DNA from 4 places in the Marinomonas sp. IMCC 4694 genome. Region 3 is predicted to be linked to each of the others. Evidence: predicted binding sites of a transcription regulator. Region 3 holds the regulator's gene; each other region holds the start of a gene.

Region 1 (3,176 bases), 1.9 Mb from region 3:
GCTGCAAGCCCAATTTGCGCCGAAACCGCTCAGCAAAAAAGCCCGCTAACAAGGGCACATCGCCTTGCCGCTCCCGCAATGCGGGCACTTGAAGTGGAAACACACTCAAACGATGAAATAAATCCGCGCGAAAACGCTGCTCTGCGACTTCGGTTTCTAGGTGTCGATTGGTCGCGGCGAGAATGCGCACGTCGACTTTTCGCACCTGATCTTTACCGACCGCTTGAATTTCTTGGTTTTGAATCGCTCGTAATAAAGTGCCTTGTACTTCTAAAGGCAATTCGCCAATTTCATCCAGCAATAAGGTGCCGCCATCGGCTAAAAGAAACTTTCCTTCTCGATCACGATCCGCCCCCGTAAACGCCCCTTTGACATGACCGAAAAGCTCGCTCTCAATTAAATGCTGCGGAATCGCCGCGCAGTTTACGTACACCATAGGAGCATCGGAGCGAGAAGATTGCTCATGTAAGGACCGCGCTACCAGCTCTTTACCGACACCGGTTTCCCCTTCAATGAGCGTGGCAAAGTCAGACGACGCAACCAGTTGAATCGCTTGCTTAAGATCTTGCATGACCTTGCTTTGACCGATCATTTCGCTTGGCTGTTCACTCATTACTTTGAGCACCTGCTGCGCATGTTGAGACTGGCTTTCCAAGCGCGTCATCAGCATCGAGGTATTTAATGTCATGGCCGCCATGGTGCTAATAATTTCCAAGGCGCGATTGTCTATTTCATCAAAAACACCGGGCTGAATACTGTCTAAAGTCACGACACCAATCAATTTTCCTTCCAAATACAGCGGCACACCCATACAAGAATGCACGGGCAGGTGTTCACCATAGCCCAACACCATGCCGTCATAGGGGTCGGGCAGGGGGGAATCACTTGGAAAACGTACTGGATAATGTCCCGCACAAATCTCTTTCAGCCTTGGGTGCTCATCAATATCAAAACGACGGCCCATGAGGTCTTCCGACAAACCTCGTTGGGCAATCGGAGCCAGCACACCATGGTGATTGATCAACAAAACGACTGCGTCGCAGTTAATGGTCGCACGGACAGCATTGACCAATTGCTCAAAACGATTTGGCAGCGTCACGGCACTGGCAAGGTCTAGCGCAAAGCTAAGTAGGGCATTATTGGAAATCTGGTTCACGGTCATCAATCTCTGATTTTTACGTTGTTTTCTATTGTGCTTCACTATGTCAATTTGACTCTAATATATCATATCGACTTTTAAATGAGCGAGTCATAACGACTCTATATTTATAGACATATATTTAAATCATTGATTTTTATAACTTTAATAAGTTGGCACAAGCTTCGCAATACTATTACGTATAGAGCGGTTAATCACGCCGACGATGAGTTTTATTCACGAATTAAAAAGGAAACAATGATGTTATCTCAACAACATATAGACACAGTTAAATCGACTATTCCTCTTTTGGCGTCAGCCGGCCCTGCGATCACACAGTACTTCTATAATCGTATGTTTACTCATAACCCAGAGTTGAAACACGTATTCAACATGACGCACCAAAAAACGGGAGGCCAACCCGCGGCGCTTTTTAACGCCATTGCAGCGTACGCAACGCACATCGATAACCTAGAAGTGCTTACTGGCGCGGTGATGCGCATCGCACATAAACACACCAGTTTTAATATTAAGCCTGACCAGTACGCCATTGTTGGTCATCACCTGATCGAAACACTACGCGAATTGGCACCAGACGCCTTTACATCAGACGTGGAAGAAGCGTGGGTCGCAGCCTATGGCCAATTAGCGGACATTTTTATTAAAATCGAGAGCGATTTGTATCAAGAGCGCGCGGCACAAGCAGGCGGTTGGTTAGATTTCCGTCGCTTTCGTGTGGCGTCTAAAACAGCAGAATCCGAGCTGGTTACCAGCTTTGTATTAGAACCAGTCGACGGTGGCGCTGTCATCGGTTACGTACCGGGGCAATACTTAGGCGTGAAATTACACCCTAAAGGCAACGAATTCGACGAAATTCGCCAATACTCCTTGTCTACCGCACCAAACGGCCAAAGCTACCGTATCAGCGTAAAACGCGAAGGCAGCAACAACATTGCCGGGGTTATGTCTAATTACCTACACGACCATGTCAACGTCGGTGACGAGATCGAAGCCATGCCACCAGCGGGCGACTTCTTTTTCCAAGACAAACAAACACCGGTGGTGCTGATTTCTGGTGGTGTTGGCTTAACCCCGATGCAAGCCATATTAGACACATTGGCAAAACAACAATACGCCCAACCCATCAGCTACTTGCACGCCTGTGCGCATCAAGGTCAGCATTCATTTGACGCCCACGTAAACAGCCTAAAAGAGCAGCTCAACCTGTCTGTTTACACTTGGTACGAACAAGCAGGCAACGAAGCGCAAGGCGTATTGAACGGTATGATGCAAATTGACGCAGTAAAAGACAGCCTACCGCTGACGGATGGTGAATTTTACTTATGTGGCCCAGTGGGCTTCATGATGTTCGTCAAACAACAGCTGCTGACACTAGGCGTCGAAGCGGATCGTATTCACTACGAATTGTTCGGCCCGCATAAAGACGTTTGATTTTGAAAGACGTTTGATCTTTCCTTTCTGATAATATCTTGCATGAAAACCCTCCCCCTTAAGAAACTCTCTTTAGAAAAAGGGGGAGGGTTACCGTCACTGATCTCACTATTGACAAAAACGAAACAACCTATCAATATGATAGGTATTGACTCAATGGATGAGCATTATGAAAAAGAACAACCCACAAGGAAACGTGGTATTTCCTCTCAGTGAATTTGCAGCTCGAAAAACCCTTAACGACTTAGCCGAAAATCACACAAATAGAATCCGTTGGAGCAGACACATCAAAGAACGCATGCTTGATCGAGGAGTGACCACGAGGCAAATTTTAACTCTGCTTAAAAGTAAGCGCTCCATATTTCGTGAAGGCCCTTATCTTGAGCTCAATGGTGATTGGAAATGTAATATAAAGGGCATGGCTGCTGGGTCTATATTAGAACTGAGCGTTGTCATAAAACACCCTGCGGATAACCCGACATCGATTTTAATCACAGTCTGGGGTCACTAGTGGTCACTGCATTAGGAGTATTTATGTATCACTATACAGAATGTGGCTTATCTAACGTTTTTCTAAAAAACGGTT
Region 2 (3,176 bases), 1.3 Mb from region 3:
GAATTCGTGTGCCCATGTCGGCGCGTTCTAGGTAACGTCCCATAATTATGAATTGCCAGCCAGAGTTGCGGCTCATGGCGCCGGCCAAAAGACCAATGATTTTCTGACAGCCTTCAATAATGGTGTTCAAAAAAAGATGGCGCTCTGAGCGATTAATGCCCTGTTTGATGTTTTGTTGAGCGTACAAGCCCAATTCGTTGACCAATTCCCAGGTTTCTTTAGGGACCACATCGCGGGTGGTGCGGATGTTTTCACGCACCATTTTTAATGAGGACAACATGGAGTTTGGGTTGGTGTCGTCTGCGAGTAAAAATTTGACCACGTTACGTTCGTCTTTGACTTTGTAACGCTGCTCAAAGGTTTCTTCACCGCTGATGATTTCGATTAAACTGTACCAAGACATTTCAATGTCTTTTGGCATATCAAACAGCAAGTCATCGTATACACTAACGAGGCGGGCGGTGTTTTCTACGCGCTCTAGGTAACGAGCACTCCAATATAAGCGTTCTGCGACTCGAGATAGCATGATTATTCTCCCTTCGTTTCCACGATCCAAGTGTCTTTACTGCCACCACCTTGAGAGGAGTTGACCACTAAAGAGCCTTTTTTCATTGCAACACGAGTTAAGCCACCTGTGGTGACGTAGGTGTCTTTGGCTTGCAAGATAAAAGGGCGCAGGTCTAGGTGACGTGGTTCTAAGAGGCCTTTGGATATTAATGTGGGGGCCGTTGATAATTTCAGTGTGGGCTGCGCAATGTAATTACGTGGGTTCTTGGTGATTAATTCGGCAAACAAGGCTTGTTCTTTTTTGGTCGAATGAGGGCCAACCAGCATGCCATAACCGCCCGATTCGTTGGCGGGTTTCACGACCAATTTGTCTAGGTTGTCCAGTACGTAGGCGCGCTGCTCTGGGTCATCGCACAAGAAGGTTTCGACGTTGTTAAGAATCGGCTCTTCTTTTAAGTAATAACGGATGATATCCGGTACGTAGGCATAAACCACTTTATCGTCGGCCACGCCGGCCCCTGGTGCGTTCGCCAAGGCAACGTTGCCACTGCGCCATGCGCGCATGAGCCCAGCGACACCGAGCACGGATTCTGGGTCGAATGCTTCAGGGTCGATGAATAGGTCATCAATACGGCGATATATCACATCGACACGTTCGGGTCCGTCAATGGTTTTCATGTAGACGCAGTCGTCGGAGTCAACAAATAAGTCGCTGCCTTCGACTAATTCGGCGCCCATTTGTTGAGCTAAAAAGGCGTGTTCAAAATACGCCGAGTTATAAATACCGGGTGTTAATACAACGATCTCGGGCTTTTCAATGTCGCGAGGTGACAACGACGCTAGGGTGTCGAATAACTGAGAGGTGTAAGAGTTGACTGGTAGTATCGAGTCGTTCTCAAAAAGCTCAGGTAAGACACGCTTGGTAATCGCACGGTTTTCCAACATGTATGACACGCCAGAAGGAACGCGCAAGTTGTCTTCGAGTACAAAAAAATCGCCATTTTCATCGCGCACTAAGTCTGTGCCACAAATGTGCGCCCAGACGCCAAAAGCGGGAGAAACTCCAACGCATTCAGGGCGAAAGTTTTTGGAGTCTTTGATGATGTGTTCAGGAATGATGCCATCTTTGATGACATTTTGGTCGTGGTATAAATCGTCGATGAAAAGATTAAGGGCCGTAAGACGTTGCTTTAATCCGGCTTCCGCTATTTTCCAGTCAGCCGCTTCAATGGTGCGTGGAACAATATCAAAAGGCCAAGCTCTGTCTATGTTGCCTTCTTCGGTGTAAACCGTAAAACTGATGCCCATTTCTTGAATGGTGACTTCGGCGGTGAGGCGCCTTTTTTCGAGTTCGTCTTCTGAAAGACTGTCTAAATACCCTAATAGTTGTTTCGCTGGTGCTCTTGGTTTGCCTTTCTCATCGATTAATTCATCAAAAAATACGGATGATTGGTATTGGCTCGTTAGTTTATCCATGTATACCTCGTTCTTTTTATCAAGCCGGAGGTGGGTGCGTTAAACTTGCACATAGTTATGTACTTTTTTCGTGCATCCGCCCCGCATTGGGGAGCCTTGTGTATCATTAAGGTTAAACCTAGTGATGGCGTCACTTTATTCGCTAGGTTGTGCATAGTGTTGTCGCACTACTGGCGAAATAAAGCAAGGATCGAGCCATACTATTTGCCTTGCCGACGCGCTCTTTAATTTGGTGCAGGGGCGTTTGGATCGGTTTTATTTACGTTAAAGTTCGCTACTATGTACAGGGAAGGGGGGTGGTTTTTAACGTGCTTTGACACTGGAGGGGAAAAGAGTGAATAAGGTGAGCCAAGTGGTGATCGTTGGGGCCGGTATAGGGGGGTTATGTGCTGCGTTAGCCTTAGCGAAACAAGGGGTCCAAGTGGTTGTGTGTGAACAGGCTTTGGCGCTGGGTGAAGTGGGGGCCGGGTTACAAATCAGCCCTAATGCGTTCAAGGTGTTGCGCGACTTAGGGTTGGAGTCTGCACTCAAGCCGTTCGCCTTTGTTCCACAAAACGCAGCGATTCGAGACTATAAAACCGGCGAGTATTATTTAAAAATCCCGCTGGCACAAGCCGCTGAAAAACGCTATCAGGCGCCTTATTGGCATTTGCATCGTGCGGATTTACATCAGGTTTTGGTTGACGCTTGTTCTGCCGCCGGTGTGGCTATTTGGTTAGGCGCCGTGGTTTCTCGTTATCAAGAAGATACGTCGTCTGGGCGTATTTGTGCCGTTTTGCAAGACGGTCGAGAATGTTCGGCTGACTTGCTGATTGGCGCAGATGGCCTTCATTCAGCAGTGCGTAGGCAAATGTTAGGGCCAGAAAAGCCAACGTTTATGGGGCAAGTGGCGTGGCGCGGTGTGATTCCTGTCAGTGCCCTAAACGTTGTGATTCAACCCGATGCTTGTGTGTGGGCGGGGCCGGGTCGCCATCTTGTAAGTTATTATGTGCGCGGTGGCGAATGGGTGAATTTTGTGGCGGTGGAAGAGCGTGACGATTGGCAGTCTGAGTCGTGGCGTGAAGAAGGTAGCATAGAAGAATTAAAGCGCGCGTTTGCTGGCTGGCATCCAGAGGTGACGGAGCTTCTGGGTTCTGCGACGAGCACGTTTTTGTGGGCACTGAATGGCCGTACTGAATTGCCCACTTGGTCTC
Region 3 (3,176 bases):
GAAGTAAATCGGCGAGATCATCGCTTTCGAAGTGTTCAGAAACGGCAATAAGTCGTTCTGTGTCCATGTTCTTCATGAACTGGACACCAATATCTTCACTCAGATATTGCAGTACTTCGCCTTCGTTTTTGGCTTCTATCAATTCCCAGAGCAGTTTGCGCTCTTTGGGCGGGGAAGATTCTAATAACCGAGCAACATCTTGCGCAGGCAAAGCGCCGTTAAGCAAATAACGGATCTGCATCGTGGCACCGGATTCAAGCGATTCGGTGACGGTCTGAAGGTGATTAAGCGTGCTTTGCTCTGACATAGTGGTGCTACTCGTCTTCCCCAAAGCGATTGTGAATCAATTCAATAACAGCATTAAGGGCGTCTTCTTCATCGTCACCGTTCGTCTTAATAATTATGTCTGTGCCTTTGCCTGCCGCTAGCATCATCATAGCCATGATGCTTTTACCGTCTACATTTCGCCCTTCTTTCTCGATGGTAATGTCACAAGAAAAGCGAGATGTTGTTTCTACAAGTTTGCCAGCCGCCCGAGCGTGTAAACCAAGCTTGTTAATAATAGTAGTGGACTTTTCCTGCATGCTCTTTTCCTATAGTAGTGCGCTAAATACAGTAAATAGATCTTCGTTTGACTGAGCCAAACGCAGTTTTTTTAGTGATTCGGGAGACTGAGCTAATTCAGCAATTTGTGCTAAGGTCGCAAGGTGCTGGTCGCATTCATTGGGCGGCACAATCAGCGCAAAAATAAGGTCAACGGGTTTTCTATCAATCGAATCAAAATCGATTGCCGTTTGCAGTGACATGATGACAATGGCGGTATGGTTCGCTGATTCGAGTCGACAGTGTGGGATGGCAATGCCATTGCCGATCCCTGTGCTTCCGAGTTTTTCTCGTCCAAGCAACGCGTCATAAATGGCTTCGTTGTTGCAGTGAAGTCGGTTTGAGGCGATGTCGGCAAGCGTTTCAAGAACACGTTTTTTGCTCACAATATCTTGTTGCGCTAAAACAAGATCTGCTTTTAATAAGGCTTTCAAGGACATGATAAAATGGTTTCCGTTTAGATCAGTCGTTTTCGTTCGTTGGACGGAGGGATGTTCATCGCCTCGCGGTATTTTGCCACAGTTCGTCTAGCAACCTGTATGCCTTGACCGGCCAGTATTGCGGCCAGTTTGTTGTCGCTTAACGGTTTTTTTGCAGGTTCATCAGCGACTAATTTTTTGATCATAGCTCGTATCGCGGTGGATGAACACTCTCCGCCTGAAGCCGTGTTAACGTGGCTTGAGAAGAAGTACTTGAGCTCAAAGATACCTTTGGGCGTGTGCATGTATTTTTGTGTTGTGACTCGAGAAATGGTCGACTCGTGCATGCCTACTTCTTCGGCAACATCGTGTAGAACCATGGGCTTCATCGCTTCTTCGCCCAGTTCAAAAAAATCAATTTGACGACTGACAATGCAGCTGGCGACTTTTAGTAGGGTTTCGTTGCGGCTTTGTAAGCTTTTCATAAACCACTTGGCTTCTTGAAGCGAAGTTTTAATGTAACTCGCGTCTTCTGGTGTGGCTGCTGTGCTGGCCATCGCTGAATAAGTTTCATTGATCTTTACAGGCGGTAAGGCGTCGTTGTTAAGTTCAACTTGCCAGGTATTATTGCGTTTTTTAACAGACACATCTGGAATGACATAGTCAGTATCGTCAGCGTCAATCACGGAACCCGGTCGTGGATTTAGTTGCTGAATGAGGTTGATAACCTCTTTAAGTGCTTCGTCTTTGAGTTTGGTTTTTCGGCTAAGTTGTGCAAAATCTCGATTGCCTAATAATGGCAGATAATGATCGATTAGGTTATGTGTGCTTTTGTATAAGGGGTGCGTATTAAAGGCCTCTAATTGCACCAGTAAACAGTCACGTAGATCAATAGAGCAAACCCCTACGGGGTCGAAACGTTGCAAGCGATGCTGTACTGCGATGACTTCTTCAATATCTAAATCATCAAGCTCAGCTCCCAAAGATTCCCAAATGTCCTCAGGAGTGATGCTAAGATACCCATCCGGCTGAACGCATTCGATGATAGCGTAAGCGATTTCAATGTCCCGATCTGACATATGGGTCAGGTTTAATTGCCATATCAGGTGATCTTGAATGCTCTCAGCAGGGGCGTTGCGACTTTCGAAATCACCGTCTCCTTCGTAACTGTTGTTGTCACTGATTGCGGCGGACGATCCTTGGTAGGTGTCATCCCAGCTGCTGTCTATGGACAACTCTTCCGGAATGCTTTCGGTCCACTCTGATTCGATGCGAGGCTCTTCGCTTGGTGCATCAAGGGGGGTATCGGCTGCGCTTTTAGATTCGATACTGGCGGGCGCATCATGATGATGTTCGTCGTCATCCAGTTCAAGCAATGGGTTTGACTCTAAGAATTCGTGTATTTCTTGTTTAAGGTCTAACGTGGAAAGCTGCAGCAAACGGATGGCTTGTTGCAGTTGCGGCGTCATGGTCAGCTGTTGACCGAGTTTTAATTGCAAAGACTGCTTCATAGAGCAACTCTTTTTGTTTGAGTGAATTGGAACGAGTTGTGCATACTACTCCCTTTCTCCAGCAATGATAAGGGGTTACAGACGGAAGTCGTCGCCTAAATAGACCTTTTTTACTTGTTCGTTATTGATCACCGTCTCAGCGTCGCCCGAGGCAATAATGTAGCCATTACCCACAATGTAGGCTTTATCGCAAATGTCCAGTGTCTCACGAACGTTGTGATCGGTGATCAACACACCAATGCCACTTTGTTGAAGATGTTTAATAATGAGCTTAATATCACCAACTGAAATGGGGTCAACCCCTGCAAATGGTTCGTCTAACAATATGAACTTTGGGTTCATAGCGACGGCTCTTGCTATTTCAACACGACGCCTTTCACCACCGGATAAGGCCATACCCAAATTATGACGAATGTGGGTAATGTGAAACTCCTCAAGTAAGCTTTCTAGGCGATCTTTTTGTTGCGTTTTGTTCAGTTCTTTACGGGTTTCTAAAATGGCTAAGATGTTATTTTCAACTGACATTTTGCGAAAAATAGACGCTTCTTGTGGTAAGTAGCCAATGCCTTTTTGGGCGCGTGTGTGCATGGCGTTATGGGTGATGTCTTGCCCATCAATGAAAATACCGCCAGCGTCATTGGCG
Region 4 (3,176 bases), 660 kb from region 3:
CCCAACTTACTCAATCCGTTTATTGGCCATTCAAAAGAAGAGAGAACCAATGGTCTACCCTTTGATCTGAAAGAATATTTAGAACTGGTCGATCTCACAGGTCGCATCATTTACCACGATAAACCAGGCAGCATCGATTTATCCCTTGCCCCCATTCTCCAACGCCTAAATGTGCCTGCAGAAAGCTGGATAATAATGGCGACACAATTTGAACAGCATACCTGTACGGCAGTTGGAACCGAAGCTATCCTAACAGACTACTACCAGAAATTTGATTACAAACGCCGGCCAAAAATCAACAAAACTAAAGCGCTATTAGCCTAACACCCTCCGATTGCGTCACACCCTTTATTACAGCTCTAAAGCAAGGATTTAACTCGCTTAAATGGTATTACCCCCTGAAAAAACCAGTAACAGACCAAAGCAGCGCATCAGAAAACAACTTGACAACTTACTCAATCAACAACTTAAGACATAAACAACCGACTGACCTTTTTATTAAGACACCCATATAAAACTAAAATGGTTATCTTACATGGATGTCCTAATAACTCTTGGGTGTTCTAGTAACTCTCCGGTAACTCTAGCCACTAACATGGGTGTCTAAATAACTCTGGGTGTCTAAATAACTCTTACAGTCGATTATGGCGCATTGAGATAAAACCGCACCAAAATAAGGCAATTTTGATCATTGTTTTTTTCCCATAATAACGAGTAATACGCCGCCAAGTACGCCAGAGGTCGCTATAATAAGGTGTAAGGTGATGGATTCATTAGTAAAAATCACACCCCCCAATGTCGCAATGACAGGAACCAGTAGCTGCAATACCGCTACCAATGAAGCACTAAGATAAGGCAATACAGCGTACCACAAGGCATAGCCTAATCCAGACATAATCGCGCCTGAGATCATGGCGTACACAATCCCTTCAGAATGTATTTGTTCACTGCCGTACAAACTCGCGACGAGCAAGACAACACAGAGCATAGGAAGGGTGCGAACAAAGTTAGACGCCGTAGCGAATAAAGGTTTGGATGAGATCTTACCGCGCCAGGTATACAAGCCCCATGCGATGCCGGCGATGCCGGCGATGCCGGCGATGCCGGCGATGCCGGCGATGGTCATCAAAATAAAGCCAATTAATGAGGGTGAGGTCAAGGTCGGCATTACAAGGTAGGCAAAGCCAGTAAAGGCGATGAGCAGGCCAACCCACTCCAACCCAGTCAGTTTCTGACCTGCCCAAACCGCAAAGAGAATCAGGGTTAATTGCACCGCGCCAAACAGGATCAAGGCACCCGTTCCCGTCTCTAATGTCACGTAAGCAAATGAGAAGCCAATTGCATAGATAAATAAAGCGATTGCCGATAACCAGCTGCCTTCTAGCCATATTTTTTTAACCGATGGTGGCTTCGTTTTTAATGATTTAAAAATACACAACAAGGCTAAGGTAACGGCGCCGCTAAACAATCGCCACACGGCAAAACTGGCAGGGTCGATTAGCTCATCCGCTAACGCCAATCGACACAATACCGAGTTGGCCGCAAAAGCAATTAATGCCAGTGCAATGTATACGTACAAACGGGGCGAATTTGTCATAAATTTATTGAAACGCCCAGTTAACCTTAGACGCTTACCTTCGTTGAATAGTCGGCTACTTTTGCGCACTGGCACTGGATTTGCAAGTCTAAAATCAACGTCTACTCGCATGACTCGGATGGACTCAAACAGGAATCGACATGACGACGCTTTTACTTTTTACGGATTTAGATGGCACTTTGCTTGATCACCACAGTTACGATTTTCAGCCCGCTGAGGCGGCTTTGCGGTCGTTGAAGACCTTTGGCATTCCTTGCATCATCAACACCAGCAAAACCTTTGTTGAGCTTATTTCACTTCGACAAGCTTTAGAGCATCAAGACCCTTTCATCGTCGAAAATGGCTCTGCTGTTTACATTCCTAAGCATTTAGCCCTGCGTAGTGATGACGCACTGGAAGACTGCGGCGACTTCTGGCGCAAATCATTTGGCCCCCATCGTGACCAACTTATCGCACTGACAAACGATAAACAAAACTCTTTTCAATTTACCCGCTTTAGCGACATGACCTGTCAAGAGCTGATGTCGATCACAGGTTTAAACGAGGAAAACGCTACGCAAGCCATGCAACGCGACTTCAGTGAACCCATGCTATGGGTCGATTCAGATTCAGCGCTTAATGTCTTGCGTGCAGAACTTGCTCCCTTCGATGTACAAATCCAAAAGGGCGGGCGCTTTGCGCATTTAATGGGAAAAGAGTGCGACAAAGCCCATGCCATGATGTGGCTTAAAGGGCTTTACCAGAAACAAAGCAACAGCAACAGCAACATCCACACTATCGCTTTAGGCGATGGCGAAAACGACATTGGCATGTTGCGACAAGCGGACGTTCCGGTTGTTATTCGATCCCCTGCTCATACGCCACCCAAAGTACCTAACCGCAGCGACGCTTGGTTAACCGAGAGTTGTGGTCCAGAAGGTTGGGCACAGGCTGTCAATGTGTGGCTCAAGCAACATGGTTTTGTAGACAAAAATAACACTTAATACCTCATTTAGGAGAACGACTATGGGCGACTTTCATCAAAATGGCATCATTACCACCCTTCATAACTTAGCGCACCGTCCGTTAGAGGAAATGGAAAAAGAGCTTTGTGAATTTGCAAAAACGCGTCCGATGTCTCTTATCCTTCCGTGTCTATATTCGGAATTAGAAACAGACGCCATGCCCAATATCTTAAAGCATTTGCAACAAGTGCCTTACCTATCAGAAATCGTTATCGGTTTGGATCGCGCCACCGAAGCACAATATCGACATGCGTTGGAATTTTTCAGTGTGTTGCCACAAAAGGTAAAGGTACTTTGGAACGATGGCCCACGCTTACGAGCCATCGACAGTGTATTGAAAGGTGAGCACCTGTCTCCATCTGATCCAGGTAAAGGCCGCAATGTATGGTTTTGCATGGGCTATAACCTAGCTGCTGGCAAAGCAGAATCCATCGCTATGCACGATTGCGACATCGTCACCTACGACCGAGAATTACTGGCGCGTCTGATTTATCCTGTCGCCAACCCTAATTTTAACTACGAATTTTGCAAAGGTTTTTATGCGCGCGCCGCCAATGGGAAAATGAACGGCCGTG

Evidence for each region. The regulator sigma-54, encoded in region 3, starts transcription at its own class of promoters, with help from an activator protein. The targets are predictions, from matches to a motif close to TGGCACNNNNNTTGCTNT.
Region 1: the regulator sigma-54 is predicted to act here: its motif matches at 1,313-1,330, upstream of hmpA (NO-inducible flavohemoprotein).
Region 2: the regulator sigma-54 is predicted to act here: its motif matches at 2,164-2,181, upstream of FXV75_RS03095 (circularly permuted type 2 ATP-grasp protein).
Region 4: the regulator sigma-54 is predicted to act here: its motif matches at 1,667-1,684, upstream of FXV75_RS06015 (HAD-IIB family hydrolase).

Annotation. Positions count from the first base shown of each region.
Region 1 is NZ_VSRV01000001.1:67,565-70,740, reverse strand. Features, by position in the region: gene norR (nitric oxide reductase transcriptional regulator NorR) at 1-1,162, opposite strand, end outside; gene hmpA (NO-inducible flavohemoprotein) at 1,397-2,590, shown strand; gene FXV75_RS00305 (DUF4258 domain-containing protein) at 2,760-3,101, shown strand; gene FXV75_RS00300 (helix-turn-helix domain-containing protein) at 3,125-3,176, shown strand, end outside.
Region 2 is NZ_VSRV01000001.1:676,374-679,549, forward strand. Features, by position in the region: gene FXV75_RS03090 (alpha-E domain-containing protein) at 1-526, opposite strand, end outside; gene FXV75_RS03095 (circularly permuted type 2 ATP-grasp protein) at 529-1,983, opposite strand; gene FXV75_RS03100 (FAD-dependent oxidoreductase) at 2,318-3,176, shown strand, end outside.
Region 3 is NZ_VSRV01000001.1:1,984,875-1,988,050, reverse strand. Features, by position in the region: gene mgtE (magnesium transporter) at 1-307, opposite strand, end outside; gene FXV75_RS09070 (HPr family phosphocarrier protein) at 315-584, opposite strand; gene FXV75_RS09065 (PTS sugar transporter subunit IIA) at 594-1,043, opposite strand; gene FXV75_RS09060 (RNA polymerase factor sigma-54) at 1,061-2,533, opposite strand; gene lptB (LPS export ABC transporter ATP-binding protein) at 2,609-3,176, opposite strand, start outside.
Region 4 is NZ_VSRV01000001.1:1,324,306-1,327,481, reverse strand. Features, by position in the region: gene FXV75_RS06025 (transposase) at 1-324, shown strand, start outside; gene FXV75_RS06020 (DMT family transporter) at 689-1,597, opposite strand; gene FXV75_RS06015 (HAD-IIB family hydrolase) at 1,738-2,580, shown strand; gene FXV75_RS06010 (glycosyl transferase) at 2,603-3,176, shown strand, end outside.